DNA from 2 places in the Ochrobactrum sp. Marseille-Q0166 genome. Region 2 is predicted to be linked to the other one. Evidence: predicted binding sites of a transcription regulator. Region 2 holds the regulator's gene; the other holds the start of a gene.
What was found. Region 2 encodes PhoB, which activates phosphate uptake and scavenging genes when phosphate is short. Its sites were predicted from a motif close to TGTCATNNANCTGTCAT; they were not measured.
Positions count from the first base shown of each region.

Region 1: the regulator PhoB is predicted to act here: its motif matches at 2,587-2,603, upstream of H5024_RS02915 (NAD-glutamate dehydrogenase).

Region 1 covers NZ_JACJUO010000001.1:608,216-616,165, reverse strand. Annotated here, with positions in the region: gene H5024_RS02915 (NAD-glutamate dehydrogenase) at 1-2,381, opposite strand, end outside; gene H5024_RS02910 (TPM domain-containing protein) at 2,658-3,299, opposite strand; gene H5024_RS02905 (YgcG family protein) at 3,311-4,120, opposite strand; gene H5024_RS02900 (LemA family protein) at 4,204-4,842, opposite strand; gene H5024_RS02895 (helix-turn-helix domain-containing GNAT family N-acetyltransferase) at 5,124-6,053, shown strand; gene rpsP (30S ribosomal protein S16) at 6,132-6,536, opposite strand; gene H5024_RS02885 (chorismate mutase) at 6,602-6,913, opposite strand; gene ffh (signal recognition particle protein) at 6,919-7,950, opposite strand, start outside.
Region 2 covers NZ_JACJUO010000001.1:265,673-273,622, forward strand. Annotated here, with positions in the region: gene H5024_RS01220 (hypothetical protein) at 32-298, shown strand; gene H5024_RS01225 (cell wall hydrolase) at 349-1,296, opposite strand; gene phoB (phosphate regulon transcriptional regulator PhoB) at 1,928-2,614, opposite strand; gene phoU (phosphate signaling complex protein PhoU) at 2,734-3,456, opposite strand; gene pstB (phosphate ABC transporter ATP-binding protein PstB) at 3,525-4,298, opposite strand; gene pstA (phosphate ABC transporter permease PstA) at 4,361-5,677, opposite strand; gene pstC (phosphate ABC transporter permease subunit PstC) at 5,677-7,170, opposite strand; gene H5024_RS01255 (substrate-binding domain-containing protein) at 7,325-7,950, opposite strand, start outside.

The DNA of each region.
Region 1 (7,950 bases), 340 kb from region 2:
ACGCCTTCCACTTCCGGGCCATAGACAAAGATTTCACGATATGGACGCGGATCAGGCAGACCTTCGACAAGCCGCGGATTGAGTTTGAACGCGAATGTCACGCGTGGCTTGCCTTCAGCATCCGGCTGATAGGCATTGGTGCGCAACGTTGCTTCGATTAGGTTGCGGAAACGACGCAGAATCTGGTCATCATCCGCGCTCGGCACACCGAGAAGAGCAGTCTCAATTCCGTCAACCAGCTTCTTTTCAGCGGCGTCGCGACGCTTGGCCGATGGGTTGAAGCGCAGATCAAACAGCGAATAGAGATCGCTGGCAATTTCCGGATAACGGTTGAGTGCTGCGGCAATGAAACCTTGCGAATAGGCGATGCCTGCCTGCTGCAGATAGCGGCCATAAGAACGCAGGATCATGATCTGACGTGCGCTCAGACGTGCGGTCTGCACCAAGGCGTTATAACCGTCATTATCAGCGAGAGCGTCCCAGACAGTGCGGAACACATCTTCGAGCATCTCGCCATCGTCGGACAGATCAACCGGTGCACCATAGGCATTCACGAGCTGCATATCATGCACGTAAACAGCAGAGCCATCCTTGCCCGCATGCGGCAAGTCGATAGTCTGCTCGCTGACGACGCGGAAGCCCATATTTTCAAGAAGCGGCACGCGCTGCGACAGCACAACCGGTGCGCCATGATGATAGAGCTTGAGTGAAACCGCGTCTGGGCCATCGGTACGATAGCGATAGAAGTCCACGAAAAGCGGGGCTTCTGCACTCAGGCCAGCAATGCGCTCTGCATCGACCAGCGCTTCCGGTGCGGTGAAGATTTCACGATAGGACTGCGGGAAGCTCGAAGCGAGAGCTATGGTCTTTGCATCCGCACTGTCCGAGCTTTCACGCACGGCGTCTTCCCAAGTACGAACGATCGAACGCACTTCTTCTTCCAGCGCATCGCGATCCACATGCGGCGTGGAGCGTTCATGACGCCGGATGACGAACTGAACGCGCGTCAGACCATTCTGCAGGAAGACCGGATGGAATTCGAAGCTGTCGCCGCCGTAAATCTCGACGAGATAACGACCAATCTTCTCCCGCACGACAGAGTCGTAGCGGTCACGCGGGATATAGACCAGAACGGTGGCAAAACGACCAAAGCGGTCAAGACGAGGAATGGCACGAACGCGGGGGCGCTCGCCCAGAGCCAGAATCAGTTCGGCATTGGCCGTCAGGCTGTCCGTATCGATCTGGAAAAGCTCATCGCGCGGATATTCTTCCAAAACATTGATGAGTGCCTTGCCAGAATGGTCTTCGCGGTTGAAGCCAAGATGCTTGATAACCGTGTCTGCTTTGGAACGGATGAACGGGATACCGGCAACCGAGCTGATATAAGCAACGGATGTGAACAGACCAACGAGACGCAACTCACCAATCGCGTCGCCATTCGGCCCGAAAATCTTCACGCCGATATAGTCAAGATAAGACCGGCGATGCACCAGTGAAAGCGAATTGGCTTTTGTGACGATGAGCGGTTCGTTGCTATCGAGGAATTCTGTAACCTCGCGCGGCGTTACCGTATCATCATCGTCCTTGCGCAGAACACGGACTTCGCTGTCATTGAGAATACCAAGCGTTTCCTTGACCGGAACCAGTTCACGCTTTTCGCCTTTGCCCTTGAAGGTCAACTCGCGCATTCCAAGGAAAATGAAGCGATCATCACGCAGCCATTCGAGGAAGGCGATTGCCTCCGGCATGGCTGGATCAAGGGTGAGTTCCTGAACGCGCTTATAATCGGCGATAGCGTCATCAAGACGCTTGAGCATCGGCTTCCAGTCGCTGACAGCCGCGCGAACCTGTCCGAGCACGCGCTTGATGGCTGTGGTCAGATCGGCCTTAGCCTGCTTGTCTAGGGCTGGCAGATGGATCTGCACAAGGCTGACGCGCTCAACGCCCTTGGCAGGTGCGAGCTGCGAAGCTTCGCCCAGAATTGTAAGGCCGTCCTTTTGCCGCTCGATATCGAGAACCGGGTGAACAACCATGAAAATCTGGCTGACATGATCATTCAGCTCACCCATGATCGAGTCGAGCAGGAACGGCATGTTGTCGTTGACAATGGTAATGACGCTGACGGGACGACCATGGCGTTCGATGCTGTTATCGACGCTGATGATGCTCTTGCCCTTGCGATAAGATTCCAGCGCTTCATAGCCGTACTGGGCAGATTTATCGAGCGCTGCAGCATCGTAAGCCGCAAGATCTTCGGGCGGTGCCCATTCGAAGAGAAGCTGCGAAAAGGCAATAAGCGCCTTCGACTGTCCTCCCTTCTTCTCCTCCTTGCTTGCCTTGGAACCTTTAACTTTGCTCGACCGATCCTGCTTTGCAGTCACGTCGGATACTCCTGTCATGATGGCAATGCGCGCCAAACTAGCAGATTAGCCACTCGTTTCGATGACAAATCGTTGAAAACAACCAAATATTTCTGTGAAAGTCAGAAAACTTGCATCTAATCCATTTAATTTGGAACAAAACTTCTAAAATCCTTCGGGAAATTTCGAAATATGCCGCTCGGCTTTACTTTAAGGATCATCAAAGCGTTACGTAAGCGTCATAAAAGCTAAATTTCGCCACAAATGAGCGGCGAATCCTCAGCGTAATTCGACCGATCAAAGTTCGATCAGATGGTCATCCAGTTCATTGATATCGTGCTCGCCCGCTGGGAAATGACGTTCCAGCAATGCACCCGCCTGACCGATCGCCAGCACGAAACCTTCGGCTACTTCCGCACGCGAAGCATGATGCGTCAGCGTGGCGACAATGCCGTTCCATTCCTCCTGCTCGACCCGCACATCAATGCCTGCATCGGCAATGACTTCCGCATAATGTTCGGCCATGGAAACAAACAGCAGAATTCCGGTGCGGTGTTCGGTGATATGGACATTGCGCGCCAGAAACTGCTGCAGCGCGTTGAGATGTGCGCGCTTGTAACGAATACGGCGTGGCACCAGCAGAAGACGGATTGACGGCAAAAACCGCAGCACCAGCATCGCTGTGATAAAAGAGGCCAGCACGGCCAGACCAAACATCGGCAGGCGAATATCAAACCAGTACCAATGCGCAAGAAACGCCGCGATCACCGAAGCAATCAGGATGCCGCAGGTCGCAACAAAGCCCGCCGCGAAAAAATAGTCATCGCTGGTGCGTGCCAGAACCGCGTAGATTTCACCGCTCGTATTGGTTTCAGCAGCACGTATCGCCTCGGCAATACGCTTGTGATCCTGATCGTTGATAAGGTTTTTGCTTCGCACAGAACTCTCCCTTACCAACTACCCGAAGCGCCGCCACCACCCGACGAACCACCGCCGCCGGAAAACCCGCCGCCACCTCTGCTGCCCGATGACCATCCGCCACCACCGCCGGAAAAGCCACCTCCGCCCCCGGACCCGCCACGGGAATTAAAATCCATCACCATGCCAAGCCAGCGATATTTTCCCGGACCGATCTTTTGGCCAAAAATCGGCGTCAAGATTGCCATGCCGAAGCCGCCGAAGAAGATCAGGGCCCAGAAAGTAATGAAAACGACGAAAACCCAATCAATGTCATCGGAACCGGAGCTCGTCTGAACATTCCGCTTGGCACGCGCTTCCAGTTCGGCAGCATCGCCGGACAGCACGGACAGAATGCCATCGACGCCCTGCACGATACCGTTTGAATAATTGCCCGTGCGGAATTCCGGAATGATCGTGCCATTGATGATGACGCTCGAAAGCGCATCCGTCATCGTGCCTTCAAGCCCGTAACCGACCTCGATACGCACCTTGCGATCATTTGGTGCCACAACCAGCAGAATGCCGTTGTTTTCCTGCTTCTGGCCCAATGCCCAGGCGCGGAACAAACGATTGGAGTAGCTTTCAATGTCCTCGCCATTGAGGCTTGGAACAGTCACAACGACCACCTGATCGGATGATTTTGCTTCAAAATCCGCGAGCTTCTGGATGAGTTGCTGTCGTTCAGCCGGATCAATGATCCCCGCCGCATCAACAACGCGTCCTGTCAGCACCTGTGCCGGCTTTGCTGCATCCTGCGCATTCGCGCCAAAGGCGATGAAGTTCGCAAACAGGAAAAGCAGAAAAGCAGCAAGCAGCCGTGGCCCATTCAGGCCACGAACAACCGCCTCACGAAAGGGAAGCAAAGCTACCACGGAATGCCCGATCAGTTGTTGAAGTTGACCTGAGGCGCCGACTGGCTTGCAGCATCTGCGGTGAATGTCTGCATAGGCGCGGCATCACGATACCAGATCCATGTCCAGATCATCGTCGGCATGGTGCGGATCGTCGTATTATAGACGCGGACCGCTTCGATATAATCGCGACGTGCCACGGCAATACGGTTTTCCGTACCTTCAAGCTGCGACTGCAGCGCGAGGAAGTTCTGGTTTGCTTTGAGATCGGGATAACGCTCCACAACAACCATCAGGCGCGATAACGCACTGGTGAGGTTTGCCTGATTGTCCTGAAACTGTTTGAAAAGCTCTGGATTGTTGAGCGTCTCCGGCGTGATCTGTACCTGCGTGGCCTTGGCACGCGCGTCGATGACAGCCTGCAGCGTTTCCTTTTCGTGGGCAGCATAGCCCTTCACTGTCTCAACCAAGTTGGGAACGAGATCGGCACGGCGTTGATACTGGTTCTGCACTTCGCTCCACGCAGCCTTGGCTTTTTCCTCATTGGTGGGAATTGTATTGAAACCGCAAGCTGAAAGCAGCGGCACAAGCATCACAAGACCCAGAGCAATGAGAATACGGCGAACCGATGCTGGGACTGGGAAAGAACGGATAGCGGTCACAGCCGACATAGTGTTCTCCTGAAAAAGGCGCCTTCGCAGCGCCAGAAACAATCATGGTTACCCACATATGCGTGTTTACGAAAATGCGAGCCGTCAAATCAATAAGATAGACGAATTTTGCGCATCGTCCAGCCCGTTTACCAAAGGCAGTTGGATGCGCGTGAAACTACCCCCTCAACCATCGTCGTGAACAAAACAGACTGACGCCCTTCAACAGTGTTGACTCTATCAACATACTGGATATTGATAGAGTCAACATAAGAGATAGCTTTGCAAAGGCGGATGCGGGTATGACACTCAACGAAAATCAGGACGATATCAGCAAGCTGCGCGCATTCAACCGTGTCTATACACGCCGCTTGGGCTTGCTCAACGCTCATCTCGACAAGAGCCCGTTCACGCTCACCGAAGCGCGCATTCTCTACGAGATTGCCCATCGGGCCATGCCAACTGCTGCAGACGTCATGCGTGTTCTCGGACTTGACCGTGGTCAGCTTAGCAGAACACTGAGGCGATTTGCCGAGCGTGGCTTGCTGGAAACTTCGCCACACCCTGATGGTGGCCGTAGCCGTCCGATTGAACTGACTGAAGCTGGACGAAAGGCCTATTCCGCACTTGAAAGCAACACCTGCAAGGCTGTCGGCGGGCTTCTCGAAGAACTGCGTCCAGAACAACGCAGCAATCTGGTGGCTGCCGCAGGCACCATCATGCGCATATTCGACGAGGATCACCGCCCGGAAGCCACTTTACGCGACTTGCAGGCTGGCGACATCGGCTGGATCATCCACCGGCAATCCGTGCTTTACACCAAAGAATACGGTTGGAATCACGAATATGAAGCACTCGTCGCGCGCATTCTCGCCGACTACATTGAATCCTTTGACCCGACACATGATGGAGCCTGGGTCGCTGAAATCGATGGTCGCATCGTTGGCTCGGTATTTCTGGTGCGCGCAGACCGGCCCAAACTTGGCAAGCTGCGTTTGCTCTATGTTGAGCAGGAAGCACGCGGAACAGGTATCGGTGCGAAGCTGGTAAATGCTTGTATTGAACGCGCCCGCGCAGTCGGTGACGAAAAACTTACATTATGGACAAACAGCGTGCTCACAACAGCCCGACGCCTCTATGAGCGAGCCGGATTCCAGCTTGTCGATGAAGCGCCGCACCATTCATTCGGCGTTGATCTGATCGGGCAGACCTGGGAAATGGATTTGAAATAAAACGTAAAAGACCGCTCGATCTTCCGAAAAAAAACGGCGGATCGCTCCGCCGTGTTTCCATTCGCAATGTGCGAGAAATTATTCACTTGCAGCTTCTTCAGCAGGAGCAGCAGCGGCGGCTGCAGCTTCAGCGGCCTTAGCAGCAGCTTCTTCTTCAGCCTGCTTGGCAAGAGCGAGACGCTCCTGAGCCTTTTTGCCTGGGAGACCCTTGGTCAGGTTGCTGCGTGCTTCACGCTTTGCAAGACCGGCCTGGTCGAGGAAACGAAGGACGCGATCGGTTGGCTGTGCGCCCTGTGCAATCCAATGCTGGATGCGGTCAGCGTCAAGCTTTACGCGTTCAGCGTCTTTAGCAAGCATTGGGTTCCATGCACCAACGGTTTCGATGAAACGGCCGTCGCGTGGGCTGCGAGCGTCAGCAACAACAACGTGGTAGTAAGGACGCTTCTTGGAGCCAGCGCGGGCGAGACGAATCTTAAGAGCCATTTTTTCTTTCCTTTAGTCAATTACTCTGCCCTTGATGGGCGATAGGTTAAACCGTTTTACGGTATTCAGTTTCCGCTGTGGTTGGCAGCGGCATGCTCATGGTGCCGAATGACTTCCTTCACGATGAAGTTCAGGAATTTTTCGGCAAAATCTGGGTCGAGATGGGCATCAACTGCGAGACCACGAAGACGCTCGACCTGACGCTTCTCACGCGCCGGGTCAGCAGCGGCAAGGCCGCGCTCAGCTTTCAGGACACCCACAGCCTTGGTGCAGCGAAAACGTTCCGCAAGCATGTGGATGAGTGCCGCATCGATATTATCGATGGATGCACGCAGTGCGAGAAGTTCAGCAGGTACAGTGTTCTGTTCGTCAGCCATCTTGCTCACTTCTTCTTCGGTAGACCCGGCAGACCACCAAGGCCCGGAAGCTTAGGTCCGCCTAAACCAGGCAACCCACCACCCGGCAGCCCCGGCAGACCGCCACCCTTGGTAAGACCAGCTGCTTCTGCCTGCTTGGCAAGCGCTTCAAGCTGCTTGGGATCCATCTTGGACAGATCAGGCATACCGCCCATTCCCCCACCTAGACCACCAAGGCCCATCTTGTTGGCAAGGCCGCCCATCATCTGCTTCATCATTCCGCCCTTGCCTTTACCCATGACTTTCATCATGTCGGCCATCTGGCGGTGCATCTTGAGAAGCTTGTTGATGTCTGCAGCACTGGTACCGGAACCCTTGGCAATCCGCTGCTTGCGGCTGTGCTTGAGAAGATCGGGATTGGCGCGCTCAGCCTTTGTCATCGAGCCTATAATGGCGAGCTGACGATCAAATACCTTGTCGTCAAGACCGGCTGCTGCAGCCTTGTCTTTCATTCCGCCCATGCCGGGCATCATGCCCATGATGCTGCCCATACCACCGAGCTTTTTCATCTGGCCCAGCTGGTCAGCAAGATCATTGAGATCGAACTTGCCTGACTGCATCTTCTTGGCCATCGCTGCGGCTTTTTCCGCGTCGATGTTTTCAGCAGCCTTCTCGACGAGCGAAACAATGTCGCCCATGCCAAGAATACGGTCGGCAATACGCTTGGGATAGAACTCCTCAAGCGCATCCATTTTTTCGCCGGTGGCGATCAGCTTGATCGGCTTGCCGGTGATGGCGCGCATCGAAAGAGCTGCACCGCCACGGCCATCGCCATCCATACGGGTGAGAACGATACCGGTAATGCCGACGCGCTCATCGAAGTTGCGCGCGAGATTAACGGCGTCCTGACCGGTGAGGCTGTCTGCCACAAGCAGAATTTCATGCGGATTGGCGGCCTTGCGGATATCCGCCATTTCCACCATCAGCGGCTCATCAATATGCGTGCGACCAGCGGTATCGAGGATAACCACATCATGACCACCGAGCTTTGCAGCCTG
Region 2 (7,950 bases):
TTGAAACTTTTATTCAATGAGAGCAACGGCTATGAAGAAAAGCGTGCTTATTATCCTCGGTGTGGCTGGCCTGCTTGCTGGTTGTCAGACCATGACACCAGAACAACGCCGCGCCGCCGACGAACAGGCTTGTCGCGGCTACGGTTTTAAACAGAAATCGGACGCATTTGCGAATTGCCTGATGCGGCTTGATCTCGACCGCCGCGCAGATCGTCGCGAATGGCAGAACAGAGCTGATTTCTACGACAGGCCGATGGTAATTTATCAGCCCGTTCCGGTAGCAGTGCCTGTGAAATGAAAAAAGCGCCCTCTCAAGGGCGCTTTTCAATTTCTCGTTCAACAGAATTCTCAGAGCGGCGATTCCGGGCGTTCCTGCGCGAGAAGCATTGCGCCTATGGCATCTACATGCTTCTTGTCGGCAGCATATCCCAGTGACACATTCTGTACAGATGGCGCTGTTTCACCAAAAGTCGGCTGATAACTTGCAACCTGCATCAGACCAGGCTTTTCAGCAGGTTTCACAGGAAGTGTCGCCAGTCGATCACCACGCGCCTGTGGACCGACACCACCGTTTTGCTGTGCCTCGTTGGTCTTTGCAGCTTCAGCCAAAGCGACCTGTACCGTTGGCTGAGCCTCTGGAACAGTCCCATCCTGCTGTGTCGTCACGTTATAAAACGGTCCTTCAGGCATAGAGGGCGACTGTGGCGTTGATACGTAAGCGAGATTGTAAGGCGTCTGGGGAACCGGGTTCTGCAATTCACCGTCACGACCACGCTTTTCGTAGAAAGAATTTCCACCGGCGACCAGGACATAGTGCATGTTATTATAAGGGAATTTGAGCCCCGCGGTATGGAAGAACATCGAGTTCTTCAGGGACGGATGGCGCTTACCCTTAAGCACAGCATCGGCTGCAGCCTGAACATCCGGCAGAGCCTTTGAATTCATTTTACGGGTCAGAACGCCGGGAGCGAACTGGTTCTTCTGACCGACAACGCCGCAAATCGTATCCGGATAGCTCCCTGATGCGAGGCGGTTCATAACCACCGTACCAACGGCCATCAGACCATCAGGACTCGAACGGTTCGATTCAAAGAACATCGCACGCTCGAGGCATTCCCTGTCTCTGGCGGTGTATGTGAAAGTCTTGACGCCATTGACCGTCTTGACGTGGCTGGCCGCCGTCTTTTCGGTTTTTGTCTTGGTCGTACCACTGGTCGTCGTGCAACCCGCCACCAAAAATGGTGCCGCGAGCAAACCCAGAATAACCAATGGTTTCTTTGTGGAAGCGCGCGTCAAAGGCTCAATCTCTTAATTTGCATCATTACGACCCTTAATTGATCCAGTCTGATTTCACTTCTTGAAAGCACTTCAAAAAAAGCCGCTACATCAGGCTGGCGTTCAAGCCAAATCGAACGAAAACTAAAATTCAAACGTCTTGCTAATCTTCTTGCCGTGCAAGGATTGCGGATTTTTAGGCAAAAACAAGGCAAAAAATCATATTTCAAAATCGGAGTTATTGCGGAAAACACAGCTTCAGCAACTCGAATCTCCGCTTACCCTTATGTGCTAAGCCATTCTAAATTATTAATAAATAGTTAAAGTATTTATTCAAAACTCATAAGCTGTTGATTACACGCGATTCATTTACCATACGATACGCACCATATGACTGCCTTAATTCGTTAAAGCTTTAACATCCTACTAAGCCTCAGAAATCGACTATGAAAAAACCAGAAATAATTTCGCATACAAGAACCTGCTTACCTTTGGTCAACTTTGTGAAATAATCTGTAACATCGTGTGACATGTGTGATTATGGAACCGTTTTCCCTTAAAAATTACGAATCGGAATGAGTTTTCCAATAGAAAAAAGCCCGCCGCCAGTCAGGCAACGGACCATCATCAAGCTTCGAATAATCCTAAATGATCACCCAAATGAATAGCCTGCACCGCGAACCGTGCGGATCGGATCGAGTGTACGGCCAATATTGATTGCCTTGCGCAGACGCCCCACATGGACATCGACGGTGCGGTCATCAACATAAATATCCGGTCCCCAGACGCCATCCAATAGCTGACTGCGCGAAAAGACCCGTCCCGGAGACATCATGAAATATTCGAGTAAACGGAACTCTGTCGGTCCAAGACGAATTTCTTTTTCCTTGCGATAAACACGATGCTGCTGACGGTCGAGCACAAGCTCGCCAACTTTAAGCACATGCGAGAGAACACTCGGATTGGCACGACGCAGCATGGCTTTGACGCGCGCCAGCAGTTCCGGTGTCGAAAAAGGCTTCACCACATAATCATCGGCACCAACACTCAAGCCCCGAACGCGCTCGCTTTCTTCGCCGCGCGCCGTCAGCATGATCACCGGCAGCCGCTCGGTTTCTGGCCATTGACGCAAGCGGCGGCATAGCTCGATGCCCGAAACCCCGGGCAACATCCAATCGAGAATAAGAAGGTCCGGCACGTTTTCACGCAGCGCAATCTCTGCTTCATCGCCGCGCAATATCGTATCGACGTGATATCCCTCGGCTTCGAGGTTATAGCGCAACAGCACGCTCAACGCTTCTTCGTCTTCAACCACAGCAATCTTGGGTGCCTGTGACATGCAGTGTTTCCTATAGAGTTAAGCCTGGTGGCACATGCAATTCCCCCGTTCGACCGCGTGCCGCCGCGCTTTTTTACATATTCCAATGGCTCACTGGATGGTTACAGCAAGCCATGCGTTCAGGATTTACGAGCCTCATCCACGACAATACCGTGGCTCAGATCTTCTTTCGGGCGTTCTGCAGGCATTTGAAGGCCAGTCACAATGTAATAGACCGTTTCAGCAATATTGGTGGCATGGTCGCCAATACGCTCTATGTTCTTGGCGCAGAACAGAAGATGCGTGCAGGCCGAAATGTTACGCGGGTCTTCCATCATATAGGTCAGAAGTTCGCGAAACAGCGACGTGTACATCGCGTCGATTTCATCGTCACGATCGCGGACGATATTGATCTGCTGGACTGAACGTGTCGCATAGGCGTCGAGAACGTCTTTGAGCTGCGTCAGAGCAAGCTCTGCCAAGGTTTCAAGTCCCCGGTAAAGCTTGCCCGGTTGACGCGATTCCGAAACGGCGGCAACGCGCTTGGCAATATTCTTGCCGAGATCCCCTACACGCTCCAGATCGGCTGAAATACGGATGGAGCCAATGATTTCCCGCAAATCAACCGCCATTGGCTGACGCTTGGCGATGATCATTACGGCCTTGTCATCAATCTCGCGCTCGCTTGCATCGAGGATGAGATCGTCGGAGATAACCCGCTGCGCCAATGCGTTGTCGGCATTGACAATCGCCGCAACAGATTGCTCGACCATGCGTTCCGCATGACCGCCCATTTCGGCAATCTTGTGGGTTAGGAACTGAAGTTCTTCGTCGTATGCGCTAACAGTATGCTGAGACGCCATGATGGACCTCTGATTAAAAATGCAGGAAGCGGAACCACCGTCGGTTCGCGCCTTTGCCAAAATATTGTTTAGCCAAAACGACCAGTGATGTAGTCCTGCGTGCGCTTTTCTGTCGGCGCTGTGAACATCACGTCGGTGTCGCCAACTTCCACCAGATTGCCCAGATGGAACATGGCGGTACGCTGTGAAACACGTGCAGCCTGCTGCATCGAGTGGGTCACGATGACGATGGTATAGTTCTGACGCAGCTCGTCGATCAGCTCTTCGACCTTGGCCGTTGCAATCGGATCGAGTGCCGAGCAAGGTTCATCCATGAGGATCACTTCAGGGCTGACCGCAATCGCACGCGCAATGCACAGACGTTGCTGCTGACCGCCGGACAGGCCGGTTCCAGCATCGTGCAGGCGATCCTTCACCTCTTCAAAAAGACTGGCCTTCTTCAGGCTTGTGACAACGATTTCTTCGAGGTCTGTCTTATTACGAGCCAGTCCATGAATACGTGGGCCATAGGCCACGTTTTCAAAAATGGATTTTGGAAATGGGTTTGGCTTTTGGAACACCATACCAACGCGGGCCCGCAGTTCAACGACATCAATCTTCGGATCATAGATGTCTTCATTGTCGAGCGTAATCTTGCCGGTGATACGACAGCCTTCGATTGTATCGTTCATCCGGTTGAGCGAACGAAGGAAGGTGGATTTGCCACAACCAGAAGGGCCGATCAATGCTGTCACCATCTTTTCCGGTACGTCCAGATCGACTTCAAACAGAGCCTGTTTTTCGCCATAGAACACACAGACCTTGTCGCCACGCATTTTGATCGAAGGGGCGTTGGTGTTCATTTTTTCTCCTACGGCTTTTTCGAGAGATCTTTCGGTCATGAGATTCATCATTTCTCTCCCGTTTACCAGCGGCGCTCAAAGCGGCGGCGCAGAATAATTGCTGCAATGTTCATAACTGCCAGGAACAGGAGCAAGACGATAATAGCGCCTGATGTCCGTTCTACAAAGGCACGCTCGGCTTCATTAGCCCACATGAAAATCTGCACAGGCAGAGCCGTAGCAGGATCCATTGGGGTTGCAGGCATATTGGCAACGAAAGCCACCATGCCGATCAGTAGTAGCGGTGCGGTTTCACCCAGCGCTTGGGCAAGGCCGATAATCGTTCCGGTCAGAATGCCGGGGGCTGCGAGTGGCAGCACGTGGTGGAACACCATCTGCGTTTTCGATGCGCCAAGACCAAGCGCGGCAGAACGAATTGATGGCGGCACAGCACGAAGTGCAGAGCGTGTCGCAATGATGATGGTTGGAAGCGTCATCAGTGTCAGCACCAGACCACCAACGATAGACGCCGAACGCGGCAGATTGAAGAAATTGATGAACACCGCAAGCCCAAGCAAACCGAAAACAATCGATGGCACAGCAGCGAGATTGTTAATGTTGACTTCAATGAGGTCAGTCAGGCGGTTCTTCTTGGCATATTCTTCAAGATAGATTGAAGCGGCCACGCCGATTGGCAGGGCGAGCACCAGCACAATCATCATCATGTAGAAAGAACCAACCAGCGCAACACCCAGACCCGCGGTTTCAGGACGGCTCGAAGCGCCATTCGTGAAAAGACCCCAGTTGAAAGCTTCCCTCATCATGCCTTCATCGGTCAGGGTCTTGATCCAGGCAAACTGGCGGTCCGAAACCTTACGGTTTGCTTCCGGAACTGCGACATCGATCTGGCCCTTATAGGCAGAATCAATATCAGCGGCAGCGAGTACGGGAACGATCTGCGTTGTGCCAATCAGTGATGGATTATCCATCACCATCTGGCGCAGCTGAACACGCACACCATCCGAGAAAAAGCGTCCGACTTCACGCATTTCTGCTCGATTTGATGTCGGAACACCGAGCTTTTCAGCCAAAGCGTTACGCACCAGAAGTGGATAATTGGCGGTGATGAGCACATTCGGATCTGTTGCCAGTTTATTGCCCGGATCGATAACTTGTGCGTCAAGCTTGACCGGCAAATAGATTGTCGTCTGTCCGAAAGCTGTATAGCCCTTCGAGAAAACTGAAAACAAAAGCGCGCATAGAAAGAACACACCTATCGCAATGGCGACCACGCCATAGAGACGGAAGCGACGTTCAGCAGCGTAGCGACGCTTGATCCCGATATCGCGGCGCTGGGGCTTTGGTACCGCCGTGCCGGCATTGAGAGTTGAATCGGACATTATTCGTACTGCTCCCGGTACTTGCGGACGATATAGAGCGCAAAGATGTTCATAATCAGCGTCAGAACGAAGAGGGTGATACCCAACGCAAAGGCAACCAGCGTCTGCGGCGAGTCAAATTCAAGATCCCCCGTGAGCTGACTGACAATTTTCACAGTAATCGTCGTCATTGCTTCAAAGGGATTGGCGGAGAGACGTGCTGCAACGCCAGCTGCAAGAACCACAATCATGGTTTCACCAATCGCACGCGAGGCCGTCATCAGTAATGCACCGACAATGCCCGGAAGGGCTGCTGGCAGAACAACACGTTTGATTGTTTCAGAGCGCGTTGCGCCAAGACCAAGTGAGCCATCGCGGAGTGAACCGGGAACCGCTGTTATAATGTCGTCGGAAAGCGATGACACAAATGGGATCAGCATCACGCCCATTACAAGGCCAGCAGTCAGCACACTCTGCGCCATAATGAAACCCTGACCGCCAGCAATGGCAGCCGAAAGATCACGCAGGAACGGACCAACCGTTATCAATGCGAAGAAACCGTAAACAATAGTGGGGATACCAGCCAGAAGTTCAAGCACGGGCTTAACGACAGTACGAACACGCGGCGATGCATATTCGGCCATATAGATTGCCGAGAAAAGACCGACCGGCACCGCAAACAGCATGGCAACAAAAGCAATGTAAAGTGTGCCAGCCAAAAGGGGGATCAGCCCGAACTGTCCGACTTCACCACCTGAACCGGCAGCTGCAAAGCGTGGGTCCCAGACCGTCCCAAAGAAGAAGTCCATCGGGGCAACCGACTGGAAGAAGCTCACTGTCTGGAACAGAACAGAGAACACGATGCCGATAGTTGTGAGAATTGCGATACCGGATGCAGCGATCAACCCCCAAAGAACAATGCGCTCGACATTGTTGCGTGCACGTGTGCGGCGCTTGATGCCGGAAAGACCGAAAATCAGGCCAGCAACCGCAATAACCAGGGCAATTGCGCTGCCAACGGTGTGGGAAACCTTACTCGCTTTATCAAGGAACAGAGCAACCGGGACCATATAGTCCTGACCTTCTGTTGCAAGCGCCACGCCTTTTGAGCCGAGAACATCACGCGCTTCCTTGTAAGTCTGCGGGAAACTGCCGATTTCAGCCGGCGTCAGCTTTTGTATACCATCAGAAAGACTGCGGATCATGCTGAGCTGCAGACTCCGCTCAGAATATGAACCATCTTCAACGGCGACAGGCATGCGTGCTGTCGCGGTGTGATCCAGATAAACGGATGTGCCAACTGCCCAGACTGCCAGAAAAAGCACAGCAGGCAATGCGGAAACGAGGAAAACCCACCAACCATGATAAAGTGGGCGGGAATGCATTTTCTCTGCGCTTGAGCCTGCAGATTTGGCAGGTTGCGCCTTATCAATTGCAACGGCGCGCTGACGACCTATGAAAAATCCGATCAGTCCGATTGCAACGACACTGACGAGAACCAGAAAGAAGGACATTCAATTTCCCCGGTTGCCCCTAAAAATGCGAAAGCAGCCAGAACTGCAAAATGTGCAGCAAACCGCTTCCACGCGAATGCGCTTGTCTTATAGAACACGCGCGAAAGAGAAAGAACGCGGGGTGTAATGATCCCCACGTTCCACAGATCAAACCTTACTTGACAGCAATAACCTTGCCTTCAGTAAAGGAAGCGCGCTGTGCTTCACGTTCTGCATCTGGAGCTGGCACCAGACCATATTCAGCAAGCGGGCCGTCCGGGCCGACCATCTGCTCGGACAGGAAGAAATCTACATATTCCTTAAGACCCGGAATAACGCCGAGATGTGCCTTCTTTACATAGAAGAACAGCGGGCGCGAAACCGGATATTCACCCGAAGCAACGGTTTCAGCCGTTGGCGTCACACCATTAACAGTTGCAACCTTGAGCTTGTCAGCATTGTTTTCGAAGAAGTAGAGGCCGAAAACGCCAACGCCCTGCTTGTTGGAACCGATGCGAGCCAGCGTTTCGCTGTAATCGCCATCGATATCGACAGCCTTGCCGTCTTTACGGACAGCGATACAGGCAGCAGCTGAAGCTTTGTCATCGAGACCAGTCTTCTTGATTTCTTCAAGAGCGCCCGATGCTTTGCAACCGTCAGCCAGCAGTTTTTCTTCAAAAACTTCACGTGTACCGTGCTTCTCGCCAGGAATATAGGCTGCAATGTCCCAATCCGGCAGGTCTGCATTGACCTGGTTCCATTTGCTGTTTGGATTGTCCACAAGCTTGCCATCGACGATAA